DNA from 4 places in the Pseudoalteromonas sp. Z9A4 genome. Region 3 is predicted to be linked to each of the others. Evidence: predicted binding sites of a transcription regulator. Region 3 holds the regulator's gene; each other region holds the start of a gene.

Region 1 (4,633 bases), on a different contig from region 3:
ACCAATACCAACTACACCAACATAAGAGTTGTAATCTAGTTGAGAAATTTGCATTTGGAAGTCACCTTCAGGATCTGCATCCGGTGGTGATACTTCGTCAACGATCATCTTGAACATAGGTTCCATGTTGTCTGATGGCTCGTCTAAATCTAGTGTTGCCCAGCCGTTGATAGCTGAAGCGTAGATTACTTTAAAATCTAACTGTTCGTCAGTTGCGCCAAGGTTGTCGAATAAATCAAAGATTTGATCCATAACCCAATCAGGACGTGAACCTGGCTTATCAATTTTATTGATAACTACGATTGGCTTTAAGCCTTGCGCGAATGCCTTTTGCGTAACGAAACGCGTTTGTGGCATTGGACCTTCTTGAGCATCAACAAGTAATAATACTGAGTCAGCCATCGAAAGTACGCGTTCAACTTCACCACCGAAATCGGCGTGTCCCGGAGTATCTACGATATTGATATGGTAGTCGTTCCAAGAGATGGCTGTGTTTTTAGCCAAAATGGTAATACCACGTTCTTTCTCAATGTCGTTTGAGTCCATCACGCGCTCTTCGTTACCGCCGCGTGTTTCTAATGTACCTGATTGCTCAAGTAGTTTGTCAACCAGAGTTGTTTTACCGTGGTCAACGTGCGCGATAATCGCTATATTTCTTAACTTTTCGATGCTCATATATTTACTCAGAGAAATTAAATTCTCAATGATCCTGCAAGATCTACGCACTCATCCACGCTTTCGCGAGATGTCCCAGCATAGGATTTAAAAGGGCGCATATTATCCCTCATTAATGACATGGATGAAAGTTTATCCAATACATATTTTAAAACTTTCTCAATACTTTTACTAAGTATCTGTTTTATATATGACAATTATATGAATTAAATTTCAATATTTTTTTGAAAAACAGTCTTTTTGGCTATTTTTCCGATCTTTTTGTTACTCTTTTACATTTAGGTTATGCTAATTTCAGCTGATTAAATTAACAACAAATTACGCTCTGTAAATTTTGCACTAAAATGGAATATTTACGCACCAACATGGTGCGTTTATATATTCCATTTTGATGCAATGATATTTTTTTAATTTATAAACAGCCAGTTACAATAATGGCACAAAATCAGCTTAGTAAATACCAAAGCAATTATGCAGCAATAACAAAACCCAATAGTTGGAGGACACATGTCACAATCGGTTTTAGATTTTATTAAAGAAAATGACGTCAAGTTCATTGATTTACGCTTTACTGACACTAAGGGTAAAGAGCAACATGTATCGATTCCTCATCACCAAGTTGATGAAGATTTTTTCGAAGACGGTAAAATGTTCGACGGTTCTTCAATTGCAGGCTGGAAAGGCATAAACGAATCAGACATGGTATTAATGCCAGTTCCTGAGTCAATCAAACTAGACCCTTTCACTGAAGAAGCGACATTAATTTTACGTTGTGACGTAGTAGAGCCTTCTACACTACAAGGCTATGAGCGCGACCCGCGTTCTGTTGCTAAGCGTGCTGAAGATTACATGCGTTCTACAGGCATTGCAGACACTGTTTTATTTGGCCCTGAGCCAGAATTTTTCGTATTTGACGATGTTAAATACAAATCAGATATGTCTGGTTCTATGTACAAAATCGATTCTAAGCAAGCTGCTTGGAACTCAGATAAAGAATATGCAGATGGCAACACTGGTCACCGTCCAGGTGTTAAAGGCGGTTACTTCCCAGTTGCTCCAGTTGATGACTTCCAAGATTGGCGTTCAGCTACGTGTCTAGTTCTAGAAGAAATGGGCCAAGTAGTAGAAGCACATCACCACGAAGTAGCAACAGCAGGTCAAAACGAAATCGCTACTCGCTTTAATACAATGGTATTAAAAGCGGATGAAATCCAAGAAATGAAATATGTTATCCATAACATGGCTCACTTATACGGTAAAACAGCAACGTTTATGCCTAAGCCAGTTGTTGGTGATAACGGTTCTGGTATGCATTGTCACCAGTCTTTAGCTAAAGACGGTGTAAACCTTTTTGCTGGTGATAAGTACGGCGGTCTTTCTGAAGATGCACTTTACTACATTGGCGGCATCATCAAGCATGCTAAAGCAATTAACGCTTTTGCAAATGCGTCTACTAACTCGTACAAACGTTTAGTACCAGGTTTTGAAGCACCAGTTATGCTTGCATACTCTGCACGTAACCGTTCTGCATCAATCCGTATCCCAGTGGTTCCATCTGAAAAAGGTCGTCGTATTGAAGTACGCTTCCCGGATCCAACTGCTAACCCATACCTTGCTTTCTCAGCAATGCTTATGGCTGGCCTTGATGGTATCAAAAACAAGATCCACCCTGGCGATGCTATGGATAAAGATTTATACGACTTACCAGCTGAAGAAGCAGCAGAAATTCCAACTGTTGCAGCATCACTTGACGAAGCACTATCTGCACTTAGCGCAGACCGTGAATTCTTAACTCAAGGTGGCGTATTCACTGATGACTTAATCGATGCTTACATCGAACTTAAGTCTAAAGAAGTTGAAAAGCTTAACATGACAACTCACCCAGTTGAGTTTGAAATGTACTACAGCTGTTAATTAAGCTGTAAAAAATATGTGTGTTCTCAAGCCCGCTTTGCGGGCTTTTTTAATGGTAAAATTAGTCAATCTCCACTAAAGTTAAGTTACCGATAAAAATGCAGGGCTGCAGAGTGAATAACAAGATTTTATTACTATTAATTACTTTAGGATTAAGTAATTATGGTTATGCCGGTGAAACAAAAATATACGCTTGGAAAGATAAAAATGGCGTATTAGTGTTCTCAGACACCCCTCATAAAGGGGCCCAAGAGGTAAAGCTCACCAGCCAAGATCTTAATATGCCTGCAACAAATACTGACATTTTTGACGGGCAACCTCAGCCTCAACAAGCGGCCTTTAGTATTGCTATTTCCTCACCTGATCATAACCAGACTATTCGTGAAAATACCGGCACTGTTTATGTAACTAGCCGAATAAAACCACGCTTTGAAACTGGTTTTACTATACAACTTTTTATTGATGGTAAAGCACACGGCCCAGCCAGTGACAGCTCAACCTTTGCAATTAGAGATGTAGAACGTGGTCAGCACACACTACAATTAAAGCTTTTTAATAGTAAAAACCAAGTTATTGCTACAAGCGAACCCTGCATATTTTTTATGCACCGAAAAGGGCTAAACCTAGGTAACTAAATTGGGGCATTACTAAACGTGCAGCAGTGTATTTAACCATATAACTTGCTTGCAAACATCCACGCACTAAAATGGTGCAGCTATGATTAATAATAAAAACTTTAGCCCTGAGCTACTCGATGCCATTTGGCAAAATCAAACAACCGCTATCATGTTACTTGATAAAAACTTCACCGTTGTATATGCCAATACCAGTACCAGCGAGCTGCTTGGCCTTGGTAATAAGCGCCTATTAGATCAACCGTTTGATAGCCTTTTTAACTACCATTCAATCGATTTACAGCGTATAGAACAATACTCACTAGTTGAAGGCGTAGATTGCCAGCAGCATAGAGCTGACGTGGTTTTTAGCGATTCTCGCCATGCAAAAGTAGCCGTAAGTACACGACAAATTAAGTTTAATGGCTCGCTTTACATTTTATTTGAGTGGCGCCAAACCGATGACGAAATTAAGCACGACCAAGCGTCTAATCAAATGCATCAATATCAAGCTGCCCGAAACCTAATTAGAGGGTTAGCTCACGAAATTAAAAATCCTTTAGGTGGAATTCGCGGAGCGGCGCAGTTATTGCAGTATGAGGTTGATCAACAAGAAAGAGATCAATGTGCTGAGCTCATCATTGAGCAAGCCGACCGATTACGCGAACTAGTAGATAGGCTTTTGGGGCCCAATCAACTTCCGCAAAAATCGTATGGCAATATACATCAATCACTTGAATCAGTTGCAAGGCTAAGTACGTTAGATAATTGTTCTAACATTAGCTTAGTTAAAGATTACGACCCGAGTATTCCTGATGTATACATTGATCAAGGCAAAATTCAGCAAGTGGTATTAAACATTGTTCGAAATGCCCAACAGGCGCTTGTAGATGGCGGTGAAATAACAATAAAAACCCGCATTAATCATCAACATCGTCGCCCAGGTAAAGCACCTAAAAAAGCCTTGTTGATCCAAATATCTGATAACGGACCAGGTATTGATCCCAGTGTACGCGAAACACTGTTCTACCCTATGATCACCAATAAAGAAGGTGGCTCTGGGTTAGGACTCTCAATAGCGCAAACACTGATAGATCAACATGATGGCTATATAGAATGTGATAGCTGGCCTGGACATACTGAATTTAATATCTATCTGCCCTTTGCAGATTAATGTTTGGAGTTTGCATGAAAACAGTTTGGCTTGTAGATGATGATGCTTCTATTCGATTTGTACTTGAAAAAGCACTAACCCGTGCAGGGTTTAACACAGAGAGCTTTGCTAATGCGCAAGATGTACTAAGCGCCCTAAAGTTTAGCCAACCTACTGTTTTAGTTTCTGACGTACGAATGCCTGGTATGGATGGTATGGCGTTGCTTGAACTTATTGCAGAGCAAAACCCTGGGCTGCCGGTTATTATAATGACTGC
Region 2 (4,633 bases), on a different contig from region 3:
AAAAAGCAAAAGACGTTATAGTCGAAAAAATTAATGAATTCGACTTTGTAATACGCAAAGATGAAACCGCCGTATACGCTGAAGGTTTTGGCGACAGCAGCATTAACTTACTGGTGTGGTTTTGGATTAAATACCCAGGCGAGCCTGACTTTATGACGGTACGCCACAAAGGTGTTGTTGCCGTTAAGCAGGCACTCGATGAGGCTGACATTAGTATTCCATTCCCAATTCGTACTTTAGATTTTGGTATTAAAGGCGGCGAAAAACTCGATGCCATGATAAGCGACAAAATAAGCCAGCAGTCATCAAATAAAGACAGTAGCGACGGTACTGACTCTAACCAAAGTGAGTAATTTAGTTAAAGCTCATTAGGCAAAAGCATTGGGAAATAGTTACTTACCAACAGCGCATTTTTACAGAGTAAAAAATGCGCTTTTTAATTAGTTCAAGTCACTTTTCTTTATTCATTAATTATTTTCTCCAGCAGATTTTGTAACGTATTTTTTATAAGGTAAGTTTCCCTTTTATCTATTTATTATGCAATTATTGGTTATACAAGGTGTATTTTTTTTAGATATTAGGGTTACAAACAAATGAAGTTAAGGATTAAATGGTTTACAAAAATAATTTTATTTTCAAGCCTAGTTATTAGCTTTATTTCAGTAGGTAACGAATATAATGCTAAATATGATGTGAGTTATAAATTAAATATAGATAACAATACCGCTGAAATACTTTTTCTCGATAAAAACAAAAACCTTACCTCTACATTAATCTTACCAAATAAAGCGGCATATATTGAAAAAGAGAAGTTACGAGAGTTTTGTAGCTCAGATGATGTTTTATGCCCTAGAAAAAGTTATGAAAGTAACGTTATCACTTGGTCACCTGATAATGAATATTTAGCTGTGTTTGTGGGTAATACAAAAGGGTTTTGGTTTATCCCCAGTAAAGAGATAACAAAAGCCGCATTCAATAAAAATAATGTAGTTAAAGTCGGCGTACATACTCAAAACGATAAAATAAATATTGCTCTATTTCATGGCGCGGCAGGATGGGTTGATAATCATCATTACGTTTTTTCAGCGGGTTTAAGTGGTGACAATTTTGTTTATAAGTTTAACCCAAAAACAAAGGAACTTAAGGGTTTTCCTTTTGAGCTAAATGAAGATTCTACGGTAAGCAGTTTTAAAGAAGTTTTTGTTGAAAGTTTTAATTCACAAAAAAGTAGTTTTAAATTAAGTGATGTTATTCAACAACTAGATAAATTGAAATAACTACAAAAAATAAACATAAAAAAGCGCAGCTTGTGTTGGAGTAACAAGCCGCGCTTATGAATTAGTTATACAAATAAGTTTATGTGGTGCGTATTAAATAACGCTAATTTTGTTACGAATGATTTTAACCCCATCCATATTTTCTAAAAACTTTTGAGCCAGTGCGCGCTGAAAACCAGTTTGTGCTTCACCGTATAAATCTACTTCACCATTTTTTACCTGCACGCGAATATCACTTAACGCTAGGTTAGGATTAGTTCGTAGGGTGTTGGTGATAGCTTGTTGTAAGTTAGGTTGAGTGGCTACACTGCTTACTACGGCCATGTTGGTTGCTGCACTTACTTTTGTAGCGCAAGCTAATAAAAATAAACAACAAAATGATACTAAAGCGATAGTTAACTTGAAGCGGTTCATAACTTAATCCTTACATTACGGTGAATAGTGCAGCCACAATATGGAAATTCCATCGGCTAGGTTATCTTTGTAGTTACAATTTCGGTGCCAATATTAACGCTATGAAATATAAGGGAATTTTATTAAGTGGGAATTCAGGTGGGCAAAAATTACATTTAAATGAGTATGAGTTACATGCTTGGGTTACATATGTAACAGGTACAAACAGCAGAGCCTGCAAGGCTTGCATTAAAAAGCCGACAAAAGTCGGCTTAGTATAAAAATGTTTTAGGTTACTTTTTCTTTTTAACCTTAGCCTTTTTCTTGGCTTTCATTTTTACTGGATCTTTACGTTTTTTAGCCGGTGGCTTAGCTTCTTTATGCTGTGGCTCGACACCTCTAATTACACGGCGTTTTAATTTTTGTTCAACGTAGCGCTCTACTTTATATAAAATACCAATATCGTGTGCTTCAACTAGCGATATTGCTATCCCTTTTTTACCAGCACGGCCAGTACGACCAATACGGTGTACATATACGTCGGCAGTACGCGGCATATCAAAGTTAATAACGTGGCTGATGTCAGATACATCAATACCACGTGCAGCTACGTCGGTAGCAACTAATATGCTTGTTTTGCCACTGTGGAAGTTTTCCATGGCTTTCATACGTTTGTCTTGTGGCATTTCGCCGCGTAACCACGCCGCTTTTACATCATTAGTTGTAAGTTCGCCAATCAATGTTTCTAAGCGTTCGCGAGTTTTAACAAACACAATCGCTTTAGTTACGTCAGGGTTTTTTAGCGTATTAACTAATAATTCAAGTTTGTGATGATAATCGTCGGCTAAATGTACCCATTGGTGAATTTTAGCTTTTTCTTTACGTGACGATTCGGCTTCTAATAGAGCTGGGTCGCTTAATGTTTTTTCAGCAAACCTTTCTACGCTGTCACCTTCAAGTGTTGCTGAGAATAAAAAACATTGGCGACGATTTTTAGCTTCGTCACAAATACGGCTCATTTCTTTTTTGAAACCCATATCTAACATGCGATCTGCTTCATCAATAATAAGCATTTCTACGTGTTCAGCATGAAAGTTTTCGGTTTCTAGGTATTCCATTAATCGACCTGGTGTGGCGATTAAAATATCATTATTTTTTTCAAAAATTTCTTTATGCGTGCCGTAGTTAATACCGCCTGTTACTACACCAATTTTTAGGTGTGTGCGTTTAGCTAGCAGTTCACATTGTTCATGAATTTGATAAGCCAGCTCACGAGTCGGGGTCATAACGAGTACGCGCGCAAAACCAGGGTCACGACGTGGGAAATCCAGTAAGTACTGAATAGCCGGAATTAAAAATGCCGCTGTTTTACCTGTACCAGTAGGCGCAGATGCTAAAATATCGCGCCCCTGTAGTGCTTCAGGAATAGCTTGTTGTTGAATGCTGGTTGGCGTCTCGTAGCCCATTTTATTAATGGCATCGAGTAGCTTGTTATCAAGATCAAATTCAGAAAATTGCATAGAGTGTCTAAAATAAGGGACAATTACCCTGATTATACGCGCTATGCTGCGCTTGGTGAATGAAAAGGTGAAAAAATGTCTGGTTTTGTATTTAAACAATTTAAAGTTGAACACGACCACTGTGCAATGAAAGTTTCTACCGATGGCATTTTGCTTGGCGCATGGGCTAATTTAAGCGGTGCAAAGTCGTTACTTGATATAGGCACCGGCACCGGCTTACTAGCACTAATGTGTAAGCAGCGCAGTAATGAGCTTGATATAACTGCGGTAGAAATTGACGAAAGCGCCTATACCCAAGCATTACAAAATGTAGCTAATAGCCCGTGGCCAACTATAAGTATTACGCACCAAACTATTCAACGCTTTAGTAGTGAAGTTAAATTTGACGTGGTTATCTCTAATCCACCGTATTTTAATCACAGTTTAAAAGGCGATAATGTTGCGCGTAATACCGCACGCCATACCGACGGCCTAAGTTTTGAAGAGTTAATTAATGCGTTTAAACATTTAAGCCATAGTGGTTCCCGCTTTAGCTTAATACTCCCAAGCGTTGAAGGCGCATTATTTATTGAGCTTGCTACTCAAAATGGGCTTTATTTAAATGCTCATTGCCAAGTAAAAGCCACGCCCAATAAAGATATTAGCCGCAGTTTAATGACATTTAGCTACGTAAAAAGCGATATAGAATCATCAATCCTGTGTATTAGAAACTTAGATAATACCTACACTGCTGATTATATAGCCCTATGCAAAGCATTTTATTTGAAAATGTAAACTGCCTAGTTATGTAGGTTATCTAGTAATAAAGGATAATTTACCTATTATGCATACGTATTCAGTTTTTATTTAATCAATTACCAATCTAGTGTTAACCACTTGTAAATAACATCGAGTAGTTGTTTTGCTCGCTCAACAATTGGATCACACACTATGAAACTCAATAAAATAATCACCACCGCAGGTTTAAGCCTAGGGTTGCTCTTACCTAGTATTGCGACTGCTACGCCCACCACATTTGTACATTTGTTTGAATGGAATTGGCAAGATGTAGCGCAAGAATGTGAGCAATACCTAGGACCAAAAGGCTACGCTGCAGTACAGGTCTCGCCACCTAATGAGCACATTACAGGAAGCCAATGGTGGACACGTTATCAGCCAGTAAGTTATGAACTGCAAAGTCGTGGCGGAAACCGTGCACAGTTTATCGATATGGTAAATCGCTGTAGTGCAGCTGGGGTTGATATTTACGTTGATACGCTTATTAACCATATGGCAGCAGGAAGTGGCACAGGCACAGCCGGAAATAGCTTTGGTAATAAAAGCTTTCCTATTTATAGCCCACAAGATTTTCATGAAAGTTGTACCATTAATAACTCTGATTATGGCAACGATCGCTACCGAGTACAAAACTGTGAACTAGTTGGACTTGCCGATTTAGATACC
Region 3 (4,633 bases):
ACCAGAACGGCCGCTTATGATAATTAACTCCATTTAACACCCTTTATAAAACTATGATTGATTGACAATAACTTGGTAAAGCTCAGTATCTGATTTTGCACTGCGTAACTGTTTACAAAAATCTTTGTTGTTTAGTTTATCAGCAATGGTTGCTAGAGTCTTTAAGTGCTGCTGGTTATCGCCATCTGGTACGATGAGTGCGACGAAAATATCAACAGGGCGATTATCGATCGCATCAAAATTTATTGGAGTTTCGCTAACGAGTACTAAAGCCAAAGGCTCTTCTGCACCGCTCATTCTTCCATGAGGAATGGCAATGCCACGCCCTATACCTGTACTACCCAATTTTTCTCTGCTCATTAAAGCATTAAGAATATCTTGTTGCGGTAGGTACGGAAGTTTGTCGTGAGCAAGTTCGCTAATGAACTCTAAAATTCTTTTTTTGCTATTAAAAAGGACCGCAGCTTTGCTGCAGTCCTGGCATATAAGTGAGCTTAATTTCATCATATTAGTGTCGAGCAAGCTTCTCTTTGTGTTTAATTACTTGTCGATCGAGCTTGTCGATCAACGAGTCAATGGCGGCATACATATCTTGATGTTCTGTAGAGGCAAATAGCTCAGCACCGCTTACGTGTATCGTGGCTTCTGCTTTTTGGTTTAATTTTTCTACATCGAGAATGACATGAACATTATTAATATGATCAGAGTGTCTTTCTAGCTTCGCAAATTTAGTATTAATATAGTCTCTTAGTGAATCGGTTAATTCTACGTGGCGACCAGTTAAGTTTAGTTGCATAAGCATTACCCTCTTAGTTTAGCGTCTTAAATCAAACTTTTACGTTGATTTGACGGTGGAATAGACAGAGATTCGCGATATTTTGCGATTGTGCGTCTCGCTACTTTAATTCCTTGCTCAGCCAATATATCCGCTATTTTGCTATCACTCAATGGTTTTACTGAGTTTTCTGCAGCGATTAATTTTCGGATAAGAGCACGTATAGCCGTAGATGAACATTCACCACCGTTTTCGGTGCTTACATGGCTTGAGAAAAAGTATTTTAGCTCAAATATACCACGGGGTGTGTGCATATACTTTTGGGTTGTTACGCGCGAAATCGTTGATTCGTGCATTTCTACCATTTCAGCAACATCATTTAAAACCATTGGTTTCATGGCTTCAGGGCCGTGTTCAAAAAAGCCTTGTTGTTGCTTAACAATGCAATTGGTTACTTTTAATAGCGTGTCATTTCTACTTTCTAAGCTTTTAATAAACCATTTAGCTTCTTGTAAATGCGAGCGAATAAACTGGCTGTCACCACTGGATTTTACAGTGCGAGACATTGCTGCGTATTGGCTATTAACACGAATTTTAGGCATGCTATCTGGGTTTAGTTCAACAACCCAGCGGCCTTTTATTTTTTTAACTGACACATCAGGAATAACATACTCAGATTCTTCTCTTACAATAGTATCTGCAGGTTTAGGGCTAAGAGTATGTATTAATGTCATTACTTCTTTAAGCTCTTCTTCTTTGAGCTTAGTTTTCTTCATTAATGTACGATAGTCACGAGCAGCTAATAAATCAATATGCTCGGTTAAAATCATTTTTGTTTCATTAATGTAAGGTGTTTCTTTGTCAAACTGGTTAAGCTGAATACACAAACACTCTTGTAAACTACGCGCAGCAATACCGACAGGATCAAACAGTTGGATGCGTTTTAATACAGCTTCAATTTCATCAAGTTCGACTTCGTTATCATCTTCGTTTTCTTGATTAAAGCTTTCTAAAATCTCTTCGCAGCTTAGTGTTAAAATACCTGAATCATCGACGGCTTCTACAATCGCAATAGCAATAGCTTCGTCTGTAGGGCTAAATGGCGTTAGTTGTAACTGCCACATTAAATACTCATGGAGCGTTTCAGTAGAGGCGCCTTGGTATATTGACTCGTCTTCAGGCATTGGACCTGATGATGCTGCAGGGGCGGCACTCATGTACTCATCCCAGCTAACATCCATAGCCATGTCGTCACTTAGCGTGTCTTTTGCAAGTGCTTCACCACTATCTTGTTCATATTCGCTTGGAGCATCATCGGCAGATGCGCTAACAGTTATGTCATCGGTATCAGCTTTTTGCTCGTTTTTACCTGCAGCGTCTTCTGAATAATCTGCCTCTTCAACCTCTAATAGCGGGTTGCTGTCGAGAGCTTCTTGTATTTCTTGCTGGAGATCCAATGTACTGAGTTGCAACAAACGAATAGCTTGTTGCAGCTGTGGAGTCATTGTAAGTTGCTGGCCCATGCGCAGCTGTAGTGATTGCCTCATGTATCTCTAACAATCCTTTTATGTTGTTATAATTAATACTAGCAGATGCTTAAAGACATGGCGTAAATGTTACAGCCTAAATTGCTCGCCTAAGTAAACATCGCGTACTGTTTTATCATTTAATACGTGTTCTGGAGTACCTGATGCAATCAGCTCCCCATGAGAAACAATGTAGGCTTTTTCACAAACATCAAGGGTTTCTCTTACGTTATGATCGGTAATCAATACACCAATCCCACGATTTTTGAGATGTTCTATTATTTTCTTTATATCTAATACCGAAATCGGGTCAACACCTGCAAATGGTTCATCCAATAATATAAATTTAGGATCGGCTGCCAGCGCACGTGCTATTTCCACGCGGCGACGTTCGCCACCCGATAATGCCATACCTTGGCTATCACGAATGTGTTGTATGCTAAATTCATCTAATAATTTATCGAGCGTGTCTTCTCGGGCTTGCTTATTTAACTCTTTGCGTGTTTCTAAAATTGCCATTAAGTTTTGATAAACAGTCAGTTTTCTAAAAATTGAAGACTCTTGTGGTAAGTAGCCAATGCCTAATCTAGCACGACTATGCATAGGTAAAAGAGTAATATCGTTATCATCGATAGAAATTTTACCTTTGTCGCTAGGTACAAGTCCCACAATCATATAAAACGTGGTGGTTTTACCTGCGCCGTTAGGACCAAGTAAACCAACAATACTGCCTGCTTTGACTTCAAGGCCGACGTTTTTGACAACTTCACGACCTTTATAGCTCTTTGCTAATAGTTCTGCTTTTAATGTACTCATGGCTGACCTTTATCGTCTTTTTTACTTTTTTTAGTTTCGATAGGCACTAAAATAGTGTGAACGCGGTCAGTTGAGTTTTCATCTTTTTCGGCACTGATTAACTGTTGTTCTATATCGTAGGTAATACTTTTAGCATTAATTTTTTGTCCTGCTTGCGATACTTCTGCATTACCAACGAGCGTTAAAAAACGTTTAGATACATCGTAACGAACTTCGTCTGCACTGGCGCTCATAGTTGTGCCATCTGATTGCTTCTCTTCAAAGCGAGCAGGGCTACCCGTGGCAATTAATAGTTGCTGGTTATCACCAAGTTCATCGCGCTTATGTACTTCGAGGCGGTCTGCTGTAATTCGGCGATTACCGTGAATAATCTCAACGTTTTTCTCAAAAATACCCACGTTAGCTTTTAATTGGCCTTCTTGCTTATCGGCGCTTATTGAAATTTGATTTGCAGCAGGTTGCGAGTTTTGCTCTGCAGCACTACTATTAAACGCTAGTATAAGTGTAGGAATAATAAGTGATTTTAATATTTTATTGGTCATAATATATGGTTCGCGTATGGTTAATTAGTTTTATCACTTCGGTTTTTAAGTCGGCTTCTAGGCCTTTACCAGTGATTTTTAAATTGGGTCCGGTGATGATAACGGGTTGCTCCGAACGCATTGTTAATAGCTTTATATCTACCTGAATATTATCAGCATTGATTTTGTCTATCATGGCGTTATCGGTTAAGTTTTTGGCAACCACATTACCTTCTAAAATTAATTGCTTGTCTTCGTATAATGTTGCTTCGTCTGCATTTATTTGCCACGTTTGCTTTTCGTTATATAAAGTAAAAATGGGTTTTTCAAAAAATGTAAAACCTAATTGCTGATATAGCTCCATTTTAGCAGCAGTGACTTTGTGGCTAATTTTACCTTGCTCGTCATAGGCTGTTTGTTTGAGTTCAATAGCTATGTAGTCAGGTTTTGCAATAACTTCAGGCTCAGCCTGAGGTGCAACATTAGTTTGTGTAAAATAAGGGTACCAAAGCCAAACCATACAGCTAATGAATAAAACGCTTAATATTATGCGCGCTGCATTCATGAACTAGTGCCTTGTGTAGTTAATGCTTTACCATTTTCAAGCATGAGCAGGTCGGTAAGCTCTCTCACTGCGCCAAAGCCGCCAGGCATTTGCGTTACATAGTGTGATAAACGTTTAATAAGTGGATGGGCATCATTTACTGCAACAGCAAAGCCGACGAATTCCATAACGGGCATGTCAGGACCATCATCACCGATATAAGCAATTTGTTCATCACTAAGGTTGAGTTTATCTTTTAGCTCTTGATAGGCAATGAGCTTATTTTCTTGGCCTTGATAAATATGCTGTACGGTTAAGCTGCTCATACGTTGTTGCACTATTTGTGAATGACGACCAGTAATTACAGCAACTTCAAAGCCACTGTTTATAAGCGCTTTAATGCCAAAACCATCTTTTGTATTAAATGCTTTTAGCTCTTCACCTTGATTAC
Region 4 (4,633 bases), on a different contig from region 3:
AGCCTCATCTTTGAACGAGGCTAGAGAAATATTTAATAGTCTGTAGATGCCTAAACTTTGCTTTTCATATGATTTTATTATGCTACTTTTACCTGAACCATATGGCCCTGTTAGAGCTATATTTTTAACATTTGGGTTTTTCATCCCCTGATCAATTGCCTCAAAATATGTATCGCAATCTTCAGCAGAGTCAGTAGGAGTTAAATCAACTAATTTTAAATTTGATGAAGATTCTAGTTTTTGTCTAGCTCTATTAGCTAACTTTAAAAAAAACTTTTCGATTTTCTCTAATGCTTTATTTTTAACTGAACTATCCATAGTAGAGCCTTAATTTTTATTGATTAAAATAAATCTACGGTAGGTGATATTAGTGCAAACATAGAGTCCATACAATTATATGAGTTGAAGATTATCCATTATATAAATAACTCGCCATGCTACACATGTGCTACACAGAAATTAAATAAGAAGGAAAAATAAATGTAAGTTATTGATTTAATTGGTAGCCCCTGCAAGAATCGAACTTGCAACTGCCCCTTAGGAGGGGGCCGTTATATCCATTTAACTAAGAGGCCACAAATAAGCTGTGTGCTTAGAAGTGTGAATTATAACGGCATCTGGTTTTTTATATCAAGCAACAACTGAACTTAATTGCTTGATAAGTATATATCTTCTTTATTTAGTACATAAATTGGGATTAGTTTTCGGCTACTAGCGACGATTTTTTTTGTATGCGCGTTAATTACACGTGTATTTACAACGACAGCATCACTGCGATAAATTAATGTACCCGCCAATACATGGCTCGCCATTTGCTCTTCGCTAAGCTTTTCAATATCGCGCGAAAAAGCAAAATCACCACGGCTATTTACATCTATTGTTTGGGTTGTTTTAAAATCAACCACGCCATAACCAAACTTTTGTAACTGATGAATTAACGTCTCAGATATTTGATTACCCAATTGATTACTTTTAGTAAGCGATGAATCAAGATCAACCAAGGTAGTAACGGCAATATTAATATTGGTGTCGGTATCACTTTCAAATTCAAGCGTATCAACCAAATCAAGTGCCATTTGCTCTACATAATTAACAAGCGTTTTATGGTGCTTAAGTGGTGTAAATTGCTGAGACGAGTCGTATTCACTTTGTGATTGTATTACTTGAGTGTTATAAACAGCATTAAGCTCATTATAACTACCGTTCACAGTGTAGTCGGTTCGCGAATCAGTATCTTCGTTATGCTCATTATTTTGTATCATTGAGCAGCCTGTTAATCCAATGAAAGTAATAAATCCAACGGTAGCATTTAGTTTATACGACATAATTAGCCTCACTTGCTCGCTTGTTTCAGCATTATTCCATCAGTGCGGTAATTACTATTAAGTGCATCAACAACTGACTGTGGGATAAAACCTTGTGCAGTACCTACTACGGCTTTACTTTGAAGCCCAATAACACGTGCATTAACAAGAACTCCTCCTTGGCTACTCACTAATGTGCCAGCGAGTACATATTTAAAGTTTTGATTTTGGTTTAGCTCTAAATAATCGCGGCTTAATACAAAGTCCCCTTCTGGGGTTACACGCATGTAGTCGGTTGTTTTAAAGTCAACAACAGGTATACCAAAGTTATGTAGCTCATGCATGAAGCTTTCAGCTATTTGATTTCCCAGTAAACTACTATCACTGTAGTCATCATCTAAAAATACAAAGCTTGAAACGGCTAATGGGGTTTTTGCGTTTACATATTGTAGGTTCTCAACCATGTCTTGCATTATTCCGCGTACATAATGGTTGATGTTTTTTCGCATTGGTGGAGTTGATTTTGCACGACTATTTTGTAGAACTAGCTTCGATTGAAATAAATTATCATTCGATACTGGTTCTGCAACTCTGCGTTGATAGTTTGTCGATTGTGCTGTTTGGTTATCACTTCGAACCGAGGCTTCATTTGCACCTGTATTCATACCGTTTAGTATATGCGAACAGCCAAAGCCCAAAGGTAAGCAGAGGGTAATTAATAGATTTCTCATTTTGTGCTCCTGGTTAATATTCGCTGCGGTATAAATAACCGTCGCGTTGCTGTATTTTTTCATTACCCCACATTACATTAATTGGGATCTCTGTACTGCCTGCAGACAAGATTTGTTTATTGTTAATATTTATCAAGCGTGCATTTACAATATAAGCGTGTTGCTGACGGGTTACCGTACCAGTAATAATCAAGTCAATATTCTGACGATCGCGCAATTTATTTAAATCACGACTAAGTATACTGTCGGCATTTTCTAATAAGTTTAAGTTATTCCCCAGTCTATACTCAACAATGTTATAGCCCAAAAGAGTCATTTGAGTTAAGAGGCTTTCTTGTATTTGTTGGCTTAAACCGGCACCTTGCTCTGACATTAGTTTTGAGTCGATCTTATCTGCAAGAAAAAAACTACTTACACCAATGCGCGCATTTCTGCTGAGCGGCCTTTGAAGGCTATTAAGCTGGGCTGTTAAATTATTAACGTAGTCGTTTACTGTATAAGGTGCCATAGCTGCTTTAGGAGCATTAGTACTGATACTCGGCTCAGGCTGAGGTATTAAACTACAAGCCGCTAGATTTACAAATAATATGGGCAATAACAGGCGCATAGTTGCCATCCTCTTTAAAATATACAAGGGTTAAAGCAATAATTATGCCTAAAGGACGCTAACTGTAAGGTTATTGAACGTAATAGCTAACAGCTTATGCTACTTGCTACTTTATTAGAGCTAAATAGTCACTTTTTACATCCATTTATGTTGATATAAATACCTAACTTTAATCGATAAAAAGTTATGCTATTAATCCTTACGGTTTCTACATTTATCTAAGTGGATGAGTGTAGTGGCATAATTCTTTGATGTTTTCTCTTTTAATTCGACTGTTTTATTTTGCAATGTATTTTTAAGGCGATAATTTGCAAAGTAAATAATGCAGAGTGGTTTTTTAATATGCTTTTGTTATTGTCCATAGCATCATTAACACGACGATTCTGAACCTTATTTAATCATTTTAAATTTTGGCTCATTGCATTAATTTACTTTCAGGCTTAGGTGGCTATTCTATTTTGTTAAGAGCTTTGAAACTTGTCTGCAGAAATTTCCTGCTAGCCTAAATCAGACTTTTAATAAGAATAAATTGCGCAGTTATGTGATTCGTTTTAATTTTTTGAGATGAATTACATACTAATAAAATAAGTACAGCAGCTAGCATCATGGATTTTAAAATTATTACCTTCCCTCAAATGACGTTATTTTAGGAGTTTATATATCCCCCTCTAAACGTATTGAATTATGAAGGTCGTATATTAAGGATAAACAGATTTTAAGCTTACTTTTGTTTTAACTACAGCTTTACAGGCTTATCGGTGTAGTTACTTACTATACAATCGAGTTTATACAGCTTGAATACGCCACAGTCTGCTTTGGCATTTTTAAAATTTTTATAAGAGCCAAGCTTTAACCTGTAAAAAATTTTGCCGTTTATTTTTACGGTTTCTACATTAGTCAATATTTTATCTCTAAACAACGGCGCAGCTTTAGTATTTAGCTCTTGCCATGCTTTAATCACTCTTTGCTCTGAGTCAACCGAAGCTACTTGCAAAGCAAATACATGTTTAGGTGTATTTAATTTTACCGCTTGTTTTTTATTACTGTAGTGTTGTTTAACTTGTTGCTGCGATTTAACATTGCGCGTGTTTCGTGGTGAACTTACAAACTTGCTGCTATAACCTTGATTAGACTGCGCAATAGCTTTGCTGTTTATAATATCAATATGATTTACGAGGTAAGTTATTTCTTTTTCTAACCTTAAAATTCGCTCTATGCCTTCGCGTGCTTGTTGCCACTGCATTGCAGCATCTTTTAGCTGTGCAAGTTCAAGGGCTGTAATCGATACGTAATCAGGCGAGTTACTTTGAGGTTGCTCATCAATGGTTTTAATTTTTGGCGTAACACTACATGCAGTGCTAAATAAAAGCATTAGCGAGCAGAGTAAAAGCCTAGTGTAATTTTTTTCGTATATACACATGTATTAGTTGTCCTGAAAGCAGTATTTTTAGACTACATTTCAGTTAAACATTCTCACAAGAAAGCGTTTAACTTTATTTAGCTGTGAGCTATAAAACTTAGCTCTTAGTATGGCTATCAGTGCTTCGTAAAGCACTATATTCATACTCAACATCTTCCTTGAGAATATTATTTCATAAAAAATTAATTAACATAAACCTTACAACATAAATAACAATATGTCTGTAATGACTTAAAAACTTTTATTTTAGAGCTATTCCTTTTCTTATTTTTATCCTAATAAAACTCATAAAAAAGGCGCCGATATCGGCGCCTTTCATGTTTTACGTTAACTGTTAAATCAGTTTTTTAATAAATGATTTTAATTCATCGGCAAACTCATCGCGACGAAGTGCAAATTCAATAGTTGCTTTTAAGTAACCAATTTTACTTCCACAATCGTGGCTACGGCCTTTTATAGCGTACGCATCTACTTTTTCATGTTCCATTAACATCGCAATTGCGTCAGTTAATTGAATTTCGTCGCCTGCACCTTGCGGAGTTTTTGCAAGTAAAGGCCAGATATTTTCGCT

Evidence for each region. Region 3 encodes sigma-54, which starts transcription at its own class of promoters, with help from an activator protein. Its sites were predicted from a motif close to GTTGGCACGNNNNTNGNNT; they were not measured.
Region 1: a site for sigma-54 is predicted at 1,109-1,127, ahead of glnA (glutamate--ammonia ligase). Genes of this name have one in related genera too.
Region 2: a site for sigma-54 is predicted at 1,765-1,783, ahead of GQR54_RS02985 (BON domain-containing protein). Genes of this name have one in related genera too.
Region 4: a site for sigma-54 is predicted at 2,676-2,694, ahead of GQR54_RS08885 (FlgO family outer membrane protein). Genes of this name have one in related genera too.

The regions. Positions count from the first base shown of each region.
Region 1 covers NZ_WTLA01000030.1:36,523-41,155, reverse strand. Annotated here, with positions in the region: gene typA (translational GTPase TypA) at 1-675, opposite strand, end outside; gene glnA (glutamate--ammonia ligase) at 1,183-2,589, shown strand; gene GQR54_RS17055 (DUF4124 domain-containing protein) at 2,703-3,224, shown strand; gene glnL (nitrogen regulation protein NR(II)) at 3,307-4,377, shown strand; gene ntrC (nitrogen regulation protein NR(I)) at 4,392-4,633, shown strand, end outside.
Region 2 covers NZ_WTLA01000002.1:287,701-292,333, forward strand. Annotated here, with positions in the region: gene GQR54_RS02975 (mechanosensitive ion channel family protein) at 1-353, shown strand, start outside; gene GQR54_RS02980 (hypothetical protein) at 594-1,277, shown strand; gene GQR54_RS02985 (BON domain-containing protein) at 1,371-1,691, opposite strand; gene srmB (ATP-dependent RNA helicase SrmB) at 1,964-3,190, opposite strand; gene GQR54_RS02995 (methyltransferase) at 3,266-3,964, shown strand; gene GQR54_RS03000 (alpha-amylase family protein) at 4,121-4,633, shown strand, end outside.
Region 3 covers NZ_WTLA01000007.1:104,722-109,354, reverse strand. Annotated here, with positions in the region: gene rapZ (RNase adapter RapZ) at 1-33, opposite strand, end outside; gene ptsN (PTS IIA-like nitrogen regulatory protein PtsN) at 52-504, opposite strand; gene hpf (ribosome hibernation promoting factor) at 509-796, opposite strand; gene GQR54_RS07730 (RNA polymerase factor sigma-54) at 823-2,322, opposite strand; gene lptB (LPS export ABC transporter ATP-binding protein) at 2,392-3,117, opposite strand; gene lptA (lipopolysaccharide transport periplasmic protein LptA) at 3,114-3,659, opposite strand; gene lptC (LPS export ABC transporter periplasmic protein LptC) at 3,649-4,203, opposite strand; gene kdsC (3-deoxy-manno-octulosonate-8-phosphatase KdsC) at 4,200-4,633, opposite strand, start outside.
Region 4 covers NZ_WTLA01000009.1:30,928-35,560, forward strand. Annotated here, with positions in the region: gene GQR54_RS08865 (hypothetical protein) at 1-318, opposite strand, end outside; tRNA gene GQR54_RS08870 (tRNA-Arg) at 501-575, opposite strand; gene GQR54_RS08875 (FlgO family outer membrane protein) at 648-1,325, opposite strand; gene GQR54_RS08880 (FlgO family outer membrane protein) at 1,334-2,035, opposite strand; gene GQR54_RS08885 (FlgO family outer membrane protein) at 2,049-2,642, opposite strand; gene GQR54_RS08890 (SPOR domain-containing protein) at 3,379-4,062, opposite strand; gene galU (UTP--glucose-1-phosphate uridylyltransferase GalU) at 4,397-4,633, opposite strand, start outside.